2 linked regions of the Bacillus pumilus genome follow. The protein of the gene in region 2 interacts with the protein of the main gene of each other region in a pairwise test. Links are inferred from orthologs where the notes say so. Each region holds a gene or a part of one and is shown on either strand. Other genes may lie near its edges. The genes, in order: rbsB and ileS.

Region 1 (7,023 bases), 1.9 Mb from region 2 along the record:
CGCGGAAGTGACGCGACATCCAAATCGCGTGAGACCCGATATCACATGTGACCTTCGTGTCATCAGGAATCAGGCGTCTTAATGTATGAATGACATCCAGCGGGTGAGATAGATGGCTTTCTCTTTCTGGTGCTTTTTCAATGTCGCTTAACAGCTCCTGCAATTCAGTGACGAATTCAATTTGTTCTTTGCATAGAGAAAGTGGAACACTGTCATGGGCTAGATGTTTAACGGTTTCAGCTATATTGCCAACAAGCTCAAGCGCCGGCTCATAAAAATGGTCAATATCTGCCTGGATGTCATCGACATGGATGATCTGTCGCTGCTTCGGCTGAATATTCCAATGCTTTGGATCGTATTCAATTGGATCAAAGCCGATGGTTAAAAGGACATCTGCTTGTTCAATGAGAAGATCCCCCGGCTGATTTCGGAATAAACCGATTCTGCCTACATATTGAGACTCAAGCTCTCTTGAGAGAACGCCGGCTCCTTGGTACGTTTCGACAAATGGAATTCCAAGTGTTTTCAATAATGTTCTTGTGGCCTTTGCAGCAGCTGGACGACTTGCTTTCATTCCCACAATGGCAACAGGTAAGTGTGCATTTTGAATTTTGGCGATAGCCGAGCTGATGAGAGCATCCGGTGCAGGACCTAGTTCTGGAGAAGGGTGAGCAGACACTGGTATTTGTGTGGTGTGTTCTGTCACGACATCTTGTGGAAAGCTGATAAATGCTGCACCAGCCTGCCCCTTTTGTGCCGCGCGAAAAGCATTTGTTAAGGCTTCGGGTATATTATGAACGTCTTGTACTTCAACACTGTATTTTGTGACTGGTTTGAATAATGCCGCATTGTCGAGTGATTGATGTGTTCGTTTCAGCCGATCCGCACGAATGACGTTTCCAGCGATTGCGACAACAGGATCACCTTCTGTATTGGCTGTTAATAGACCTGTTGCTAAATTAGATGCGCCAGGACCTGATGTGACGAGACAAACACCTGGTTTGCCGGTTAAGCGGCCGACAGCAGCTGCCATAAAGGCGGCATTTTGTTCGTGTCTGCATAGGACAAGCTCTGGACCTCTGTCTTTTAATACATCAAATACGGCGTCAATTTTTGCACCTGGAATTGCAAAAACATGGGTCACACCTTGAGCAATCAGCGTATCAACAATCAATTCTGCTCCTCGTCTTGTTAGGGGTTGTGCTTGAGAATTCATTTACCCCGCACTCCTTTCGGCAAGTAAAATTTTTTATGAAAATATATTTTCATGATATGATTTACTATACATTTCAAAATGGAAAATTTCCAATATCTGTTTAACGTGGTTTTAATATGTTTCACGAATAAGTGTGCGAGGGGTGAAAGGATGGAACTGAGACATTTGCAATACTTTGTCACAGTAGCGGAGGAGCTGCATTTTGGCAGAGCAGCCGCACGGTTGAATATGACACAGCCTCCACTTAGTCAGCAAATTAAGCAATTTGAAGAAGAATTGGGGTTTCCTTTGTTTCACCGGTCGAAGCGAGTGGTGGAGCTAACAGCTGCTGGAAAGGTCTTTTTACATGAGGTGCGGGGTGTGCTGCATCAGCTTGATAAAGCCGTTGATCATGCCCGGCATACAGCAAGAGGAGAGCTGGGAAGAATCATCATAGGGTTTGTTGGAACAGCGACGTATGATATTCTGCCGCCAGTTGTACGCGAATTCAGAGAGCTGTATCCCTCTGTCAGTATTGAACTGGAGCAGCTTTCTGTTCCGCAGCAGTTAGAAGCGCTTTTAAATGGGGAGATTGATATCGGTTTTTTACATCCTACATCTCCTCATGAAGAACTGGTCAGCCGTTTGATGAAGCAAAGTGAATGTATTTTTGCGATTCCGAAAAATCATCCGCTGGCGAAAAAAGAGGCGGTCACGATCGAAGATATTCGTCATGAACCGATTATTTCTTTATCACAGGAATCATGGCCGTCCCTTTATCAACACTTTGTCCTGCTATGTGAAAAGTACGGGTTTTCTCCGAATATTGTGCAGGAAGCGGCTGAATATCAAATGGTGATTGGCCTTGTCACAGCTGGTATCGGCATTGCGGTCATTCCGAAATCAGCCCGGCGTTTATTTAATCTAGATGTTGTGTATCGGTCCATTGAAGGTGAACAGCTTCTGGCAGAATGGACGATTTCCTATAGACGAGAAAATCATAATCCTGCTTTATTTCATCTTGTCCACCATATCCTGCATCGCACCGAGCCTGAATCAGAGGCATAGAAAAAGAGGTATGGTATGATGTCGATACACCAAAAGGAGGCGTGTCTGAATTGATTACGTTGCAAATGGATCAGCTATCAAGAAAAGAAGCATATAAATTATTATCGGGCTCTATTGTTCCACGACCGATTGCGTTTATTACAAGTCTGTCTAAAGACGATGTTGTCAATGCCGCACCATTTAGTTTCTTTAATGTCATCAGCGGACACCCGCCGCTCCTCGCAGTTTCTATCGGACGACGCGAAGGTCAGATGAAAGACACAGCGCAGCATATGATTGACAGAGGAGAATTTGTGGTCCATGTGAGTGATGAAGCGATAATAGAAGATATTAATGAAACAGCTGCTACGCTGCCACAGGATGAGAGTGAGCTGGATCGAACCGGTCTTCATCAAGTAAAGAGTCATGTCGTGTCAGTGCCGGGCATTCAGGAAGCGCGTATTCGCTTTGAGTGTCAGCTTGAAAAGCATCTTACCTTTCAAAATGATGAAGGGGAGATCACAGTCGATCATATCATTGGCCGGGTTGTGTGTGCGCATTTAGATGAGGCTGTATATGATGCAGAAAAAGGATATGTTTCGACTCATGAATTAAAGCCAGTCGCACGTTTAGCGGGAAATGATTACGCCCATTTAGGGACGTCATTTGTGTTGAAAAGACCAGAATGAAATGAAAAGAAGACAAAGGACTAAAGCCCTTTGTCAACCATCTGTACCCCCGAGGGAAGTCGGGGGTTTTGTGTTTATTTTTTCTGTTCTAGTTTCAGTGGAGCTGCGATGTTCTTTTCTACCTTTTTCCCTTTTAAGACGTCGCTTGCAGCACCGACTGCTAGTTTTCCGATCAGCTCTGGCTGCTGCGCAACTGTTGCAGATAGTTTTCCTGCTTTGATCGAGCTGAGTGCATCTTCGTTTCCGTCAAAGCCAACGACAAGAATGTCTTTCCCAGAACTTTGAATCGCTTCTAGAGCGCCAAGTGCCATTTCATCATTGTGGGCAAAAACGGCTTTGATGTCAGGGTTTCCTTGAAGGAGGTTTTCCATGACGTTCAATCCTTTTGTTCGGTCGAAGTCAGCTGCTTGTTTTGCAGTCACTTTTAGATCTTTATCTGCTATTTGATGGAATCCTTTTCCGCGCTCACGTGTAGCGGAAGCGCCTGGTACACCTTCTAATTCAGCGACTTTTGCTCCTTTACCAACCTTGTCGATAATAAAGTTAGCTGCCATTTCGCCGCCTTTGACGTTATCTGAGGCAACAAGTGCTTCTACTTTTCCGCTTTCAGCTGAGCGGTCTAATGTGATGACAGGAATATCAGAAGCATTCGCTGATTCAACAGCAGTCGATATAGCAGACGAATCAGCTGGGTTGATAAGTAATGCGTCGACCCCTTGCTGAATTAAATCTTCTACGTCACTTGTTTGTTTTGCTGAATCATTTTGAGCATCTGCAATGACGACTTCGATGCCAAGCTTTTTCGCTTCTTTCGTCACCCCGTTTTTAAGAGAAACGAAGAATGGATTGTTTAAGGTCGAGATCGAGAGACCGATTTTGATGTCTTTTTTCTTCCCATCTTTTGTTGATTTGGCCCACTCTGGCGGTTCTAGCGAGCAGGCAGAAAGCATGAACAATGAGAGAGTCAGAATGAGAATGAGATATTTTTTCATAGCAGCTGCCTCCTTAAGCAGATTTCTTTCTGTCTAGTAGGACTGCAATCAAGATGACAATCCCTTTCACAACAGATTGATAGAATGATGATACACCAAGTAAGTTCATACCGTTGTTCAGGACACCGATGATAAGCACCCCGATCAGTGTGCCGACAATTCGCCCTCTTCCGCCGGAAAGGCTTGTCCCGCCAAGTACAACGGCAGCAATTGCATCAAGCTCATAGGACGTACCAGCTGTTGGCTGGGCTGAGTTTAGACGAGATGTTAAGATCGCACCTGCTAGAGCAGACATGAACCCTGCTAATGAATAGATCATAATTTTTACGCGCGGTACTTTGATTCCTGAAATGAGCGCAGCTTTTTCATTCCCACCGATTGCATATGTTCTTCTGCCGAAAGGCGTTTTATGAAGCAGCACCCAGAGCACGATAAAGGTGAGAAGCATCGTGATCGCTGGAACAGGAATGCCTAAGAAATACCCGCGGCCAAATAACTGAAAGGCATAATTAGAACCGAGTCCTGTAATCGGGTTGCCGTCTGTATAAACAAGTGTTAACCCTCTGAAAATCGTCATCGTGGCAAGTGTTGCGATAAAAGGAGCCATTTTTCCTTTTGTGATTAAAAGACCGTTGACCATCCCAAGAATAGCGCCGATGATACAGCCAACGATAATAGCTAAAATCGGGTCCATACCAGACACGATAAATCCGGCAGTCAGTGCACTAGAAAGTGCTAAAATGGCACCGACAGACAAATCAATTCCTCCGGTTAAAATAACAAACGTCATTCCAAAGGCAATGAGGGCATTAATGGAGATTTGTCTCAGTAAGTTTAGGATGTTTAATGGTTCTAAAAAGGCTGGGTTTAAAATAGAAACAATGGCGACAAGGATGATGAGTCCTAAGAATGGCCCAAGCTTTTGCATGATGTTGTCAAATCGTCCATTTGAAGTAAGTGGTTTCATGTTACTTCCCTCCTGTAGCTAGTGTCATAATTCGTTCTTGTGTTGCGTCTGCTTTATTTAATTCTCCGCTGATGGTTCCTTCATGAATGACAAGCACTCGATCGCTCATCCCTAGAACTTCTGGGAGCTCAGAGGAGACCATTAAAATGGCAACACCTCGATCAGTCAGTTCATTCATTAACTGGTAGATTTCTCGTTTCGCTCCGACGTCGACACCTCTTGTCGGTTCATCTAAAATCAAGACCTTCGGCTGGATGCCGATCCATTTGGCGATGACGACTTTTTGCTGATTTCCACCAGAGAGACTTCGAGCCGAGATTTCAGAGGAAGCCGTTTTAATCGTCAATCTTTTGATGAGCAGGTCAACAAAATCTTGTTCGTTTTTCTTATCGATCAGTCCCTTTGGAGAGAAGCTTTCTAAGTTTGGCAGACCAATGTTTTCTCGAATGGATGCATCCAGCATGAGTCCTTCATCTTTGCGATCCTCTGTGATAAAGCCGATGCCGAGCTTGACGGCATCACTTGGTTTTTTAATGATAGCCTTTTTCCCATGAACCCAGATTTCCCCTTGATCAAGAGGATCAAGACCAAACAGTGACCGCATCATTTCGGTCCTGCCAGCGCCCATTAAGCCTGCAACACCGACGATTTCTCCAGCTTTAACGGAGAAATTGATATCTTGAAATTGTCCTTTTCTTGTCGCTTGCTTCACCTCAAGGATAGTATCTCCTAAAGAAGGCGTTCTCTCAGGGTATCGATCTGTTAATTCGCGGCCGACCATTTTTTTGACGACCTCATGGAAATTTGTTTCAGGTATGGCTTTCGTATCGACCGTTTTCCCATCGCGCATGATGGTAATCCGGTCACAGATCGCAAAAATTTCCTCCATACGGTGAGAAATATAGACGATGGATACGCCTTCCTTTTTGAGAGATTCAATGACCTGAAAGAGCTTTTCAATTTCACGGTCTGTAAGAGCTGCTGTTGGCTCATCCATGATGATGACCTTCGCTTCCGTCATTAATGCCTTTGCAATCTCAATCATCTGTTTTTGTCCAACAGAGCAGCTGCCTGCCTCTTGATCAAGCGAGAGGTTCACAGACAATCGGTCCAGCTGGCTTTGGGCAAGAACCTTCATTTTCTTTATGTCTAGCAATCCAAATTTCGTATAGATTTCTTTCCCGATGAATAGGTTTTCCAAGACGGTCATATCTGGCCATATGTTGAGCTCTTGATGAATAAAGGCGATACCGTGTTGTTCCGCTTCCTTCGGATTTTTGAAAGCGGTTTCTTTCTCGTCGATTTGAATCGTTCCCTGGTCTAATGAATAAAGACCTGTGAGCAGGTTCATTAAAGTTGATTTTCCTGCGCCATTTTCACCCATGAGCGCGTGAACTTCACCTGTGACGAGGTCAAAGGAGACCCCGGAAAGAACGGTGTTTTTTCCAAAGGCCTTATGGATGTTATGCATCTCAATGTTCATATCTGGCTCCTCCTTTTAAAAGATGACACCGGCATGAAGAATGCAGTTTGCGTATGGGGTGGCTTCACCCGTGCGAATGACTGCTTTTGCCTGTTTGGTCATGTCTTTGAACGTCTCGTGGTCTACATCATGTAATGGCTGTGAGAACGCTTTCTTTAAAAATAGATGATCTCGCTCATTGGCTTCTTTGATTTCACTAGCTACAGTAATGTGTTCAACCGCCATTTCTTGAAGAAGGAGGGAGGTGACCTCCTGAAAGGACGGTGTGCCGATTGATAGTGCCAGGTCGATTTTGACTGGACCTTCTGGAATCGGCAGGCCGCAGTCTGCGATGACGATTCTATCTGTATGACCAAGGTCAGCAAGTACCTTGGCGATATGACTGTTTAAGATGCCGTTTTTTTTCATTTTTTTCTCTCCAGTTCTTCTCTTGTTGGCATGCCGCCTTGTGCACCGAACTTGGTGACAGACATTGATGCTGCAAGGTTAGCGAATGCAAGTGCGTCATAGAGAGATTTGCCTTCTGTTAAGGCGACAGCCAAGGCTCCGTTAAAGGTATCGCCTGCTCCTGTTGTATCAACTGCTTCGACTGGAAAGCCTGGGACGAGCACTTCTTTCAATCCGTCAAAATATCGAACCCCATTTTTCCC
Region 2 (9,853 bases):
CCAGGGCCGCCTGTTGCTTTGACATTCAGTATGGGGGCGATAAAGGCAAAGGACGATCCAAGATACGCTGGAATTTGGCCTCTTGTGATGATTAAGTAAACTATGGTTCCAACACCACTTGAGATGAGCGCGACCGCTGGACTCATATCGATGATTTTTGGTACTAGAATGGTTGCACCAAACATGGCAAACAAATGCTGAAGGCTAAGTGACAGCCATGTGAACGGTTTTGGGATATCTCGAATGCCTAAATTGGCTTTTTGCTGACTCATGATTTTCCTCCTAGATGTGTCCTTTTTCATTAAAAAAGCCTCTTTGCGAGTATGCGCAAAGAGGCCTAGAAAAACCGTACACGTCATGTTTGCCGTGCTCGGTATCTCTGTTATTGCCCTCTTTGCAAACTCTCTGGAATGCATTTAAAAAGGTTATTTTTCATATATAGCGACAAGGTCGTTTTGATCTACTTCATTCAGTTGAACCATAACTGTCTCTGCTTTTGATGTCGGAATGTTCTTCCCGATATAATCCGCTCGAATCGGTAGCTCCCGGTGTCCCCGGTCGACGAGAACAGCAAGCTGAATGGAAGATGGTCTTCCTACATCCACAAGGGCATCCATGGCTGCTCTGACGGTTCTGCCTGTAAACAGGACATCGTCAACGACAATCAGTGTTTTGTCATTAATGTCAGCTGGAATGTCTGCACCCTTCACAAGCGGGTCTTGGTTCTCTGTCTTTTTTGTCAGGTCATCACGGTATAGCGTAATATCAAGTTCACCCACTATGACTGGATTTCCTTCAATTTGCTCGATGCGCTCTGCAAGGCGCTTTGCAAGATGAATACCTCTAGTCTTGATCCCCGCAAGGATGACATCTTTCATCCCTTTGTTGCGCTCAATCATTTCATGTGCAATTCGGGTAAGCGCTCGTCTGATCGCTTGTTCATCAAGAATGACTGCTTTTTGTTCCATCTTTTACACCTCTTTTTGACAAATAAAAAGCCCCTTCTGCAAAGGGCAGAGAGGGGCGTTCATTTGTGCATACACGTGCACAAATTGATCCGTTATCCTTCTCAGCCTCTCTGGACTGTTTTAAAGAATCTTCATTTCTTCGTTTATTATTTCAAAAAAAGAACGGCCTGTCAATCGTTATTTCTTAATGAATCGATAAAAGCTTGCATATCAGCAGGAATCGGTGCTGTGAACTCGATATATTCTCCTGTTCTAGGATGATCAAATCCTAAAACACCTGCATGCAGCAGCTGACCATTGAAATCGACTGTCTTTCTCGGTCCATATTTCGGATCTCCTGCAAGCGGATATCCGATATATTTCATATGAACACGAATCTGGTGTGTTCTTCCTGTCTCAAGTCGGCACTCCACCACCGTGAAATCCTGAAAGCGTTCAATCACATCAAAGTGAGTGACGGCTTGTTTTGCACTTTCTTTTGTGACCGTCATGCTTTGGCGGTCTTTTTTGTCTCTGCCAATTGGGGCATCAATTGTGCCTGTATCATGCTGGATAATACCATGGACAACGGCCGTATATTTTCTTGTGACAGTTTTAGCCACAAGCTGATTGACGAGTGATTCATGCGCCATATCGTTTTTTGCGACCATTAACAGCCCAGATGTGTCTTTATCAATACGATGGACAATTCCAGGACGCATCACACCATTAATCCCTGATAAGTCCGTGCAATGTGCCATCAGGCCATTTACAAGTGTTCCTGACACGTGACCTGGTGCTGGATGAACGACCATTCCTCGTGGTTTATTCACCACTAGCACATCTGCATCCTCATAATAAATATCAAGATCCATTGGTTCTGCTTCTACATCTAGTACTTCTGGTTCTGGAATCTCGACTTTAATCTGATCTCCAGCTTGTACTTTGTAATTGGCTTTCACTTGTTTCCCGTTTACTTCGATCAGCCCATCCTTTACCCACTGCTGGACCTGGGTTCTTGACCATTCTGGTTCTGTCGTGCTTAGAAATTTATCAAGCCGTTCACTCGTTTGTTCTTCTGAAACGGCAATATTTACTTGATTCATGTAGTTGACTCCTTCGTTTTCTTTCCATCTAAAAGCATTTGAATAAAGAGCAGAATAACTCCTACACATAGAGAAGAATCTGCAATATTAAAGATTGGGTAGTGATAATTCCCAAAGACGAAATGAGCAAAATCTACCACTTCCTGACGGAAAACGCGGTCGATAAAATTCCCAATCGCTCCGCCAAGCATTAAGGCCAGCGCAACTCCAAGCAGCTTGTCCTTTTGTCCATGCTTTTGCAAATAATAAACAATTCCTGCAATAACAACGAGTGTGATCACATAGAAAAACCACATTTGTCCTTGGAGAATTCCCCATGCGGCGCCTGAATTTCGGTGAGACGTGATATAAAAGAAACCATCAATCACTGGATAAGAATCTCCGGGCATCATATTTTTGACAATGAGCCATTTTGTTAATTGATCTAAACAAATCATCACGAATGCGATTATGTAATAGAACACACACGTTCCTCCATCTTCATACTTTGATCTTTATGCATTTTATCAAGAAAACAGGAAGGAGTAAAGAAACTTTAGTTGACAGACAAAAACCTCCCTACATATGGAAGGCTTCAAAATGAGAATCATCTGATTCATGAGGATAAGGAGTGAATGCTTTTTTCTCGTATTGCTTATGATATAAAAAGTCGTCAGCCGTGCGGGCGGTAGGAAGAATACTCATTTGTTCAAGCGGAATGACATCACCTGTCGCCTCACATATACCATAGGTTCCTTGCTCAATTTTTGCAATAGCGAGAGACACATCTTGCAGCTCTTCTTTGATGTGATAAAGAAGCGTGGCCGTTTGGACCTCGCTCATTGAGACATGCTCAGCGGGTGAACGAAATGATGCGTATTCAAACAGTTTAGCTTGCAGCTCTTCTTTCATTTGAAGGAGTTCCGTGTAAATCGTCTCTAGATCGCCATTCATGTCGCTATTTCAACTCCTGCCCTGTCGTGATAATCATATTGTTACCCCGCCTGATCACTTTAAAGCCATAAGATTTTTCCTTTCGTTCTAAACGCTGTCATTTCCGCAAAAAAGAAAACACCCCGCATATGGCGGGGCGCCAGTTGGTCATATCACACTGTTAATTCTGGTAATATTTTTCCACGATTTCAGCATTTTTAAGTGACAATGTTGGGTATTTCGGATTTGCACCAACATCTTTTGAAATAATACGAGAACGTTCGCATAGTTCTCCTTCTGCTTTTTGAACCAAAATTCTTCCTGAAGTGTATTCAGGTGCTGATGTGTCAGCATTTTGCTCATCTTCTACCGTTAATTCAGAGATGATAAAGAGCTGCTTCACATCTTCTTTAATGGATGCAAGAAGGTTTTTCACTTCTTCTGTCGCATAAAGGGTCACACTTGCTTCAAGAGAACGTCCGATGACTTTCTCGTTACGCGCAATTTCGAGCGCTTTTAGCACATCGTCACGCACTTCCATAAAGCGGTCAAACTTCGCTTCTGTCGCTTCCGCTTGAGAAACAGCCACACCTTCTGGCATATCTGTTAACTGAACACTTGGCTCTTCAACAAAGCTTAAGTGGCTCCATAATTCATCTGCTGTATGCGGAAGAATTGGTGCAGTCAGCTTCACTAATGCCATTAATGTTTCGTAGAAGACCGTCTGCATGCTGCGGCGGTCCGGATGGTCTGCATGCTCAATGTACACGACATCCTTTGCAAAATCGAGATAGAAAGAGCTTAACTCAATCGTACAGAAATTGTGAATCGCATGATACACGACAGCAAATTCGTAGTCGTCATATGCTTTTTTCACTTTATCAATCAATTTGTTTAATTTGATTAAGATATATTGATCCACTTCACGAAGCTCTTCTACAGGTACTGCATGGACTGCTGGCTCAAAGTCAAAGAGGTTACCATGCAGGAAGCGGAAGGTGTTACGGATTTTACGATAGACCTCCGCTACTTGTTTTAAGATATCATCAGACACCGGGTGATCGGCTTGATAGTTAACAGAAGATACCCAAAGTCTCAGAATCTCCGCCCCAAGTTGCTTCGCTACCTTCGTTGGGTCAATCGTATTGCCTAATGATTTACTCATCTTGCGTCCTTCTTTATCAAGCGTAAAGCCGTGGCTGAGAACACCTTTATAAGGTGCTTTTCCAGTGACAGCAACTGCTGTTGATAAGGAAGAGTTAAACCAGCCGCGATATTGGTCAGAGCCTTCAAGGTAAAGGTCTGCCGGACGAACAAGGTCATCTCTTTCTTCTAAAACAGCTTGGTGAGAAGAACCAGAATCAAACCATACATCCATGATGTCCTGCTCTTTTGTGAATTCTCCGTTCGGGCTGCCTGGATGTGTAAAGCCTTCTGGCAAGAGCTCTTTCGCTTCTTTTTCAAACCAAATATTCGAGCCATGTTCTCTAAATAATTGAGAGACGTGCTGTATTGTTTCATCTGTGATGATTGGCTCACCATTTTCGGCATAAAAGACCGGAATTGGAACGCCCCAAACACGCTGTCTTGAAATGCACCAGTCACCTCTGTCACGCACCATATTGAATAGGCGTGTCTCGCCCCATGCTGGCACCCATTTCGTTTCTTTAATATTGTCTAGTAGCGCTTCTCTAAAGTCTTTAATCGATGCAAACCACTGAGCGGTTGCACGATAAATCGTTGGTTTTTTCGTTCTCCAGTCATGCGGGTAAGAGTGCGTGATAAAGTCGAGCTTTTTCAGCGCGCCTTTTGCTTCAAGCTGTTCTGTGATGGCTTTATTGGCATCTTCGTAGAATAGTCCTTCAAAACCAGGCGCTTCTTCTGTCATGACACCTTTTTCGTCTACTGGACATAGTACGTCAAGACCGTACTTCATGCTGACAATAAAGTCATCTTCCCCGTGACCTGGTGCTGTATGAACACAGCCTGTACCTGCATCCGTTGTCACGTGGTCACCAAGCATCACAAGTGAATCTCTACCATAGATCGGATGCTCTGCAACGACGTTATCTAATTCTTTTCCTTTTAATGTTTTCACGACTTCATACTCTTCAAAGCCAAGCGTTTTTGCCACTTGTTCAACAAGCTCAGATGCGACAACATATCGCTCAGCACCTACTTGAAGAACGCTGTACTCTAGGTTTGGATGAACACAAATGCCAAGGTTTGCAGGAAGTGTCCAAGGTGTTGTTGTCCAGATGATGAATTGTTCGCCATTTTCAAGTACGCCTTTTCCATCTTTCACTTTAAATGAAACGTAAATGGATGGTGAACGTTTGTCTTTATATTCAATTTCCGCTTCAGCAAGAGCTGACTCACTTGAAGGAGACCAGTTAACAGGTTTTAGTCCTTTGTAAATATAGCCTCTCTTCGCCATTTCACCGAAGACAAGAATTTGTTGCGCTTCATACTCAGGCTTTAACGTGACATATGGATTGTCCCAGTCCGCTCTGACGCCTAATCGCTTAAATTGATTGCGCTGACCTTCGATTTGCTTCCAAGCATACTCCTCGCATAGTTTGCGGAATTCAGCTGTCGACATTTCTTTACGTTTGACTTTTTTATTTTTAGTGAGCGCTGTTTCAATTGGTAAGCCGTGTGTATCCCAGCCCGGTACGTACGGTGCATGGAATCCATTCATTGATTTAAAACGGACAATAAAATCTTTTAGGATTTTATTGAGTGCGTGCCCCATATGAATGTCACCATTCGCATATGGAGGTCCATCATGCAAAATAAAGGTCGGGCGTCCTTTTGTACGCTCTAAAACCATTTGATAGATGTCTTTTTCTGCCCACTCCTCTTGGATTTCAGGCTCTTTGTTCGGCAAGTTCCCTCTCATTGGGAATTCTGTTTTCGGCATTAATAAGGTGTCTTTGTAGTTCATACCCATTCCTCCATATGCAAATTCTGATTAAAAAACAATAAAAAAAGCCCTCTCATCCCATAAGGGACGAGAAGGCTTGTCTCGCGGTACCACCCTTTTAGACAAGCGCTATGACACAGCCGCTTATCCACTCTAAAATCGTAACGTGATCAGACGCCTTTTCTTACTGGTCATTTCAGAAAAGGAACTAAAGGGGTGATCTCATTGCAGCGTCTCGTAATGTCAGGCTTCCACCATCCCTGATTCGCTTTATTACGCATATGACAACTGCGAGTGTCCCTTTCAAACGTTTATCTCTTGTTAATTTATGATGGTATTATATGCAACTTGTACACGTCATGTCAAGATGATGCGCTTATTCTTTTTCGTCAAAGACAGCGTCAACTTCATATTCCAGTAAATGATCCCAATCGTCATTTTTTAGAAGATCAAGCTGAGCTTCGATGAGCATTTGGAAGCGAGTTCTAAAGACCTTCGACTGCTTCTTCAGCTCTTCGATTTCCATCGCAATCTTTCTTGATTTAGATAGCGCTTCGTTAATAATACGATCGGCATTTTTCTCCGCTTCACGAATGATCAATTTCGCTTCTTTATCAGAATGACGTTTGACGTCTTCTGCTGCTTCCTGCGCCACAAGAATTGATTTGTTTAATGTCTCTTCAATTGTTGCAAAATGACCTAATCTTTCGTCAAGCTCGTTTACTTTTTCTTCGAGTTCATTCTTTTTGCGAAGCACGATTTCGTAATCTTTACGTACTTGGCTTAAAAACTCGTTTACTTCATCTTCGTCATAGCCGCGAAAGCTTTTTGTGAACGTTTTATTATGAATATCATTAGGTGTTAATGGCAACCTCGCCACCTCCAGATTCAAGTTCGTTATGTCAGAAGCTCAAATGTTACTTTAAATTTATCTTTTTTGGTCTTCCCATCAATCGTTTTGAGGCTAAAGCGGCCAAATCCCCTAACAGAGAGCTGATCGCCTTCGCCGATTGTAAAGGAAGGGTCCTCAGTGACTTTCCAGTTAACTTTGACAAGCCCATTTTTGACCAAAAGCTGTGCTTTTTGCCGAGACTGACGGCTGATTGCAGCACATACCGCATCAAGCCGCAGTGAAGAAATCGTATCTTCTTTGATGTCAGTCTTGCTCTTAACCGGCTTTAAATCTGCCTGCGTGATTTCCTCTAATGAAACGGAGGCTCTACCGACATGCGTCAGCTGCGCCCGAACAAAATCGGCGACATCACTCGTACAAATAAACTGCACATCTTCCTCTGAAAATAACAAATCTCCAAATTTTTGACGCTTCAAGCCTGTCCCAATCAGTGAACCAAGGAGCTTCGGGTGTTCTAACGAAATAAACTTTTTCGCATAGTTCACCTGAAAATAAGACAGCTCAGCATCCTGAGTAGCCGGTTGTAAATATTCAGGATAAATAAGAGCTCTTTTACGCTCCGCTCCTTCATACCCGCCAAAAAACATGATCCCAAGCTCATCAGCATGCTGGATGACGGACTGGGTAATAAACTGCTCACGCGGATCAAGAAAGTCTGTCAATTTCAAACGATACTGGTCGAGTGCGATTTTTTTCCAGCCTAACACTTGGTCGACAAATGGCTGTTCGTCTTTTCTAAAATGCTGATAGATATCGCTCATTTTGTTCCTCTCTTATGTAAAAGAGCCTGGCAGTGCCAAGCCCGGCAGCCTGTTTACATGATTCCTGCAATCATTTGATAAAGACCTCTCAATCCATATTCTGAAGCAAAGCGAATCACAAGCAATGCCACAATCGGCGAGATGTCGATCATGCCGATTGGCGGAATAATTTTACGAAATGGTTCTAAATACGGTTCGCAAATATTTGTCAAAAAACGGCCAATTGCTGTTTCTCTTGCAGATGGCACCCATGACATAAAGATGTAAATAATAATCGCGAATGAGTAAATCGTTAATACCGTTCCTAAAATACTAAAAATGAAATTTAGAATCACTATGATTTACCACCTCTGAGGTTCTTCCTCTGTCAAAAGTTCTGATATTGTGCCAGATACATCTACATTATCAGGTGTACAGAGGAATATATTCGAGCCAATACGCTGGATATCTCCACCGATTGCATATACAGTGCCGCTTAAGAAGTCGATGATTCGCTTTGCTTGATCGTGCTGAATGCGCTGCAAATTGACGACGACTGCACGTCTGTTTTTAATATGGTCTGCAATCTCCTGCGCTTCTGCATAAACACGCGGCTCACTTAACACCACTTTAGAGGATTTCTGCACGCTTTGCAAGCTGACGACATTTTGTTTTCCTGTCTGCGGACGCTCTTGAAATGCCGCTTTGTCCTTTGTTCCTTTTTCTTCTTGGACTGGTTCTCTTTCTTCATCAATATATTCGTACTCATACTCTTCATCGTCGAGAGTGAAAAAGCTTTTAAACTTATTTTTTATGCTCATGTCACGCACCTCCTGTTTCATTTCCAACAAGTGAAGAGCCAATCCGAACGAATGTCGCACCTTCTTCAATTGCGATTTCAAAATCATTTGACATGCCCATCGATAAATGCTGACAAGGTGCATTTACTTGGTTAAGATGTTTTACTTCTTCTTGAAGGTTTTTTAATGTTTTAAAGCAGTTTCGTATCACAGTGTGATCGTCTGTAAATGGAGCCATCGTCATCAGTCCAGCAATTTCAATGTGTTTGAAATCAGCGAGCTGCTTGACAAATGGGATCACATCTTCATTTTGTAAGCCATGTTTTGACTCCTCCAGCGATGTGTTCACCTGTACAAAACAGCGAACCGTGTGATCCGCTCTTTTTTCAATTTCATTCGCAAGAGAGATCCTGTCGAGCGAATGTAAGTAGTCAATGCTCTGAATGACAGATTTTACTTTTCGTGTTTGTAAACTGCCGATGAAGTGCCAGCTAATGCTTTCATCGGTTATAGCCGCTTGCTTTTCAAGTAACCCTTGGTCACGATTTTCACCAAAATGCAAAATTCCTGCTTCTTTGGCTTCTTGTGCTCGTTCAATTGAGACATATTTTGTGACAGCGACGACTGATATATCGTCTGGGTTCCGGCCGGCTCTTTTACATGCTTCGTTTATTTGTTCATTTATTTGTCTGAGATTCTCTCGTACATTCAATTGCTCTTATGCCTCCTTAAACCCGACAAAAGACATCATACGTCCTGTTTTTCCTTGATCACGCCGGTGTGAGAAGAATAGCTGATCATTGCAGCTTGTGCACATCGAACTGACATGTATGTTTTCTTCTTTCATCCCTGCATGAAGCAATACGTTTTTGTTTAATGTTTTTAAGTCTAATTTATATTGTCCTTGTGATATCTCGGAATACACATCCTCTGTCAAAAAGGGAAGCTGTTTCACTTGATTCAAGACCACATCATCAACTATGTAGCAGCAGCTGTCAATGGATGGTCCAATGACGACTTGTATTTGATCGGTCTTAGCACCTTCTTGATTGACCCATAGATCTATCATTTTTGCACCAATTTGCTTGACGGTTCCTTTCCACCCGGCATGGGCTGTTCCGATGAGTCCATGTTGCGGAGCTAGAAAATAAAGCGGAACACAATCGGCGAAACAAAGAGCGAGCATGATGTTCGGTTCAGACGTATATAAGCCGTCTGTTCCAGGCAGTGCCTCATGATAATGAAGACTTCCTCTTCCTCTTTGCTCCTTGGTGACTTTCTTGATACGGTCCTCGTGTGTTTGGTCTGCAAACACCCAATCAGAGAGCGGCACAGCAGTAGCATCTGCTATGACTTGACGATTCAGTTGGACACTAGAAGCATCATCTCCTACATGGAGTCCAGTGTTCAATGATTGATATGGAGAAAGGCTGAAGCCGCCATTTTTTGTCGTAAATCCGGCCAATACCTCTTTACCAGAACATGTCATGTTCGTCCAATCATGAATCA

Evidence for each region.
Region 1: the proteins of ileS (region 2) and rbsB interact in binary tests that used the Escherichia coli proteins (3 or more experiments, as listed by UniProt). The link is inferred for Bacillus pumilus from one-to-one orthologs.

Annotation. Positions count from the first base shown.
Region 1 is NZ_LT906438.1:3,388,789-3,395,811, reverse strand. The notes cover bases 1,965-4,791. They hold rbsB (ribose ABC transporter substrate-binding protein RbsB), read right to left. Parts: upstream 3,924-4,791; coding sequence 3,006-3,923; downstream 1,965-3,005. Other genes in these bases: rbsC (ribose ABC transporter permease RbsC), read right to left, coding at 3,937-4,791; CKW02_RS17720 (flavin reductase family protein), read left to right, coding at 2,329-2,931; alsR (acetoin biosynthesis transcriptional regulator AlsR), read left to right, coding at 1,965-2,263. Outside these bases: acetolactate synthase AlsS, read right to left, coding at 1-1,216; more of alsR, read left to right, coding at 1,367-1,964; more of rbsC, read right to left, coding at 4,792-4,890; CKW02_RS17705 (sugar ABC transporter ATP-binding protein), read right to left, coding at 4,892-6,373; rbsD (D-ribose pyranase), read right to left, coding at 6,389-6,781; rbsK (ribokinase), read right to left, coding at 6,778-7,023. UniProt on the Escherichia coli protein: Part of the ABC transporter complex RbsABC involved in ribose import. Binds ribose. Also serves as the primary chemoreceptor for chemotaxis.
Region 2 is NZ_LT906438.1:1,495,101-1,504,953, reverse strand. The notes cover bases 2,947-6,254. They hold ileS (isoleucine--tRNA ligase), read right to left. Parts: upstream 5,913-6,254; coding sequence 3,147-5,912; downstream 2,947-3,146. Other genes in these bases: CKW02_RS07570 (TraR/DksA family transcriptional regulator), read right to left, coding at 2,947-2,986. Outside these bases: CKW02_RS07590 (solute carrier family 23 protein), read right to left, coding at 1-272; bifunctional pyr operon transcriptional regulator/uracil phosphoribosyltransferase PyrR, read right to left, coding at 426-968; CKW02_RS07580 (RluA family pseudouridine synthase), read right to left, coding at 1,139-2,053; lspA (signal peptidase II), read right to left, coding at 2,050-2,517; more of CKW02_RS07570, read right to left, coding at 2,612-2,946; CKW02_RS07560 (DivIVA domain-containing protein), read right to left, coding at 6,268-6,762; CKW02_RS07555 (YlmH family RNA-binding protein), read right to left, coding at 6,789-7,565; CKW02_RS07550 (YggT family protein), read right to left, coding at 7,619-7,900; cell division protein SepF, read right to left, coding at 7,907-8,365; CKW02_RS07540 (YggS family pyridoxal phosphate-dependent enzyme), read right to left, coding at 8,367-9,056; peptidoglycan editing factor PgeF, read right to left, coding at 9,063-9,853. UniProt on the Escherichia coli protein: Catalyzes the attachment of isoleucine to tRNA(Ile). As IleRS can inadvertently accommodate and process structurally similar amino acids such as valine, to avoid such errors it has two additional distinct tRNA(Ile)-dependent editing activities.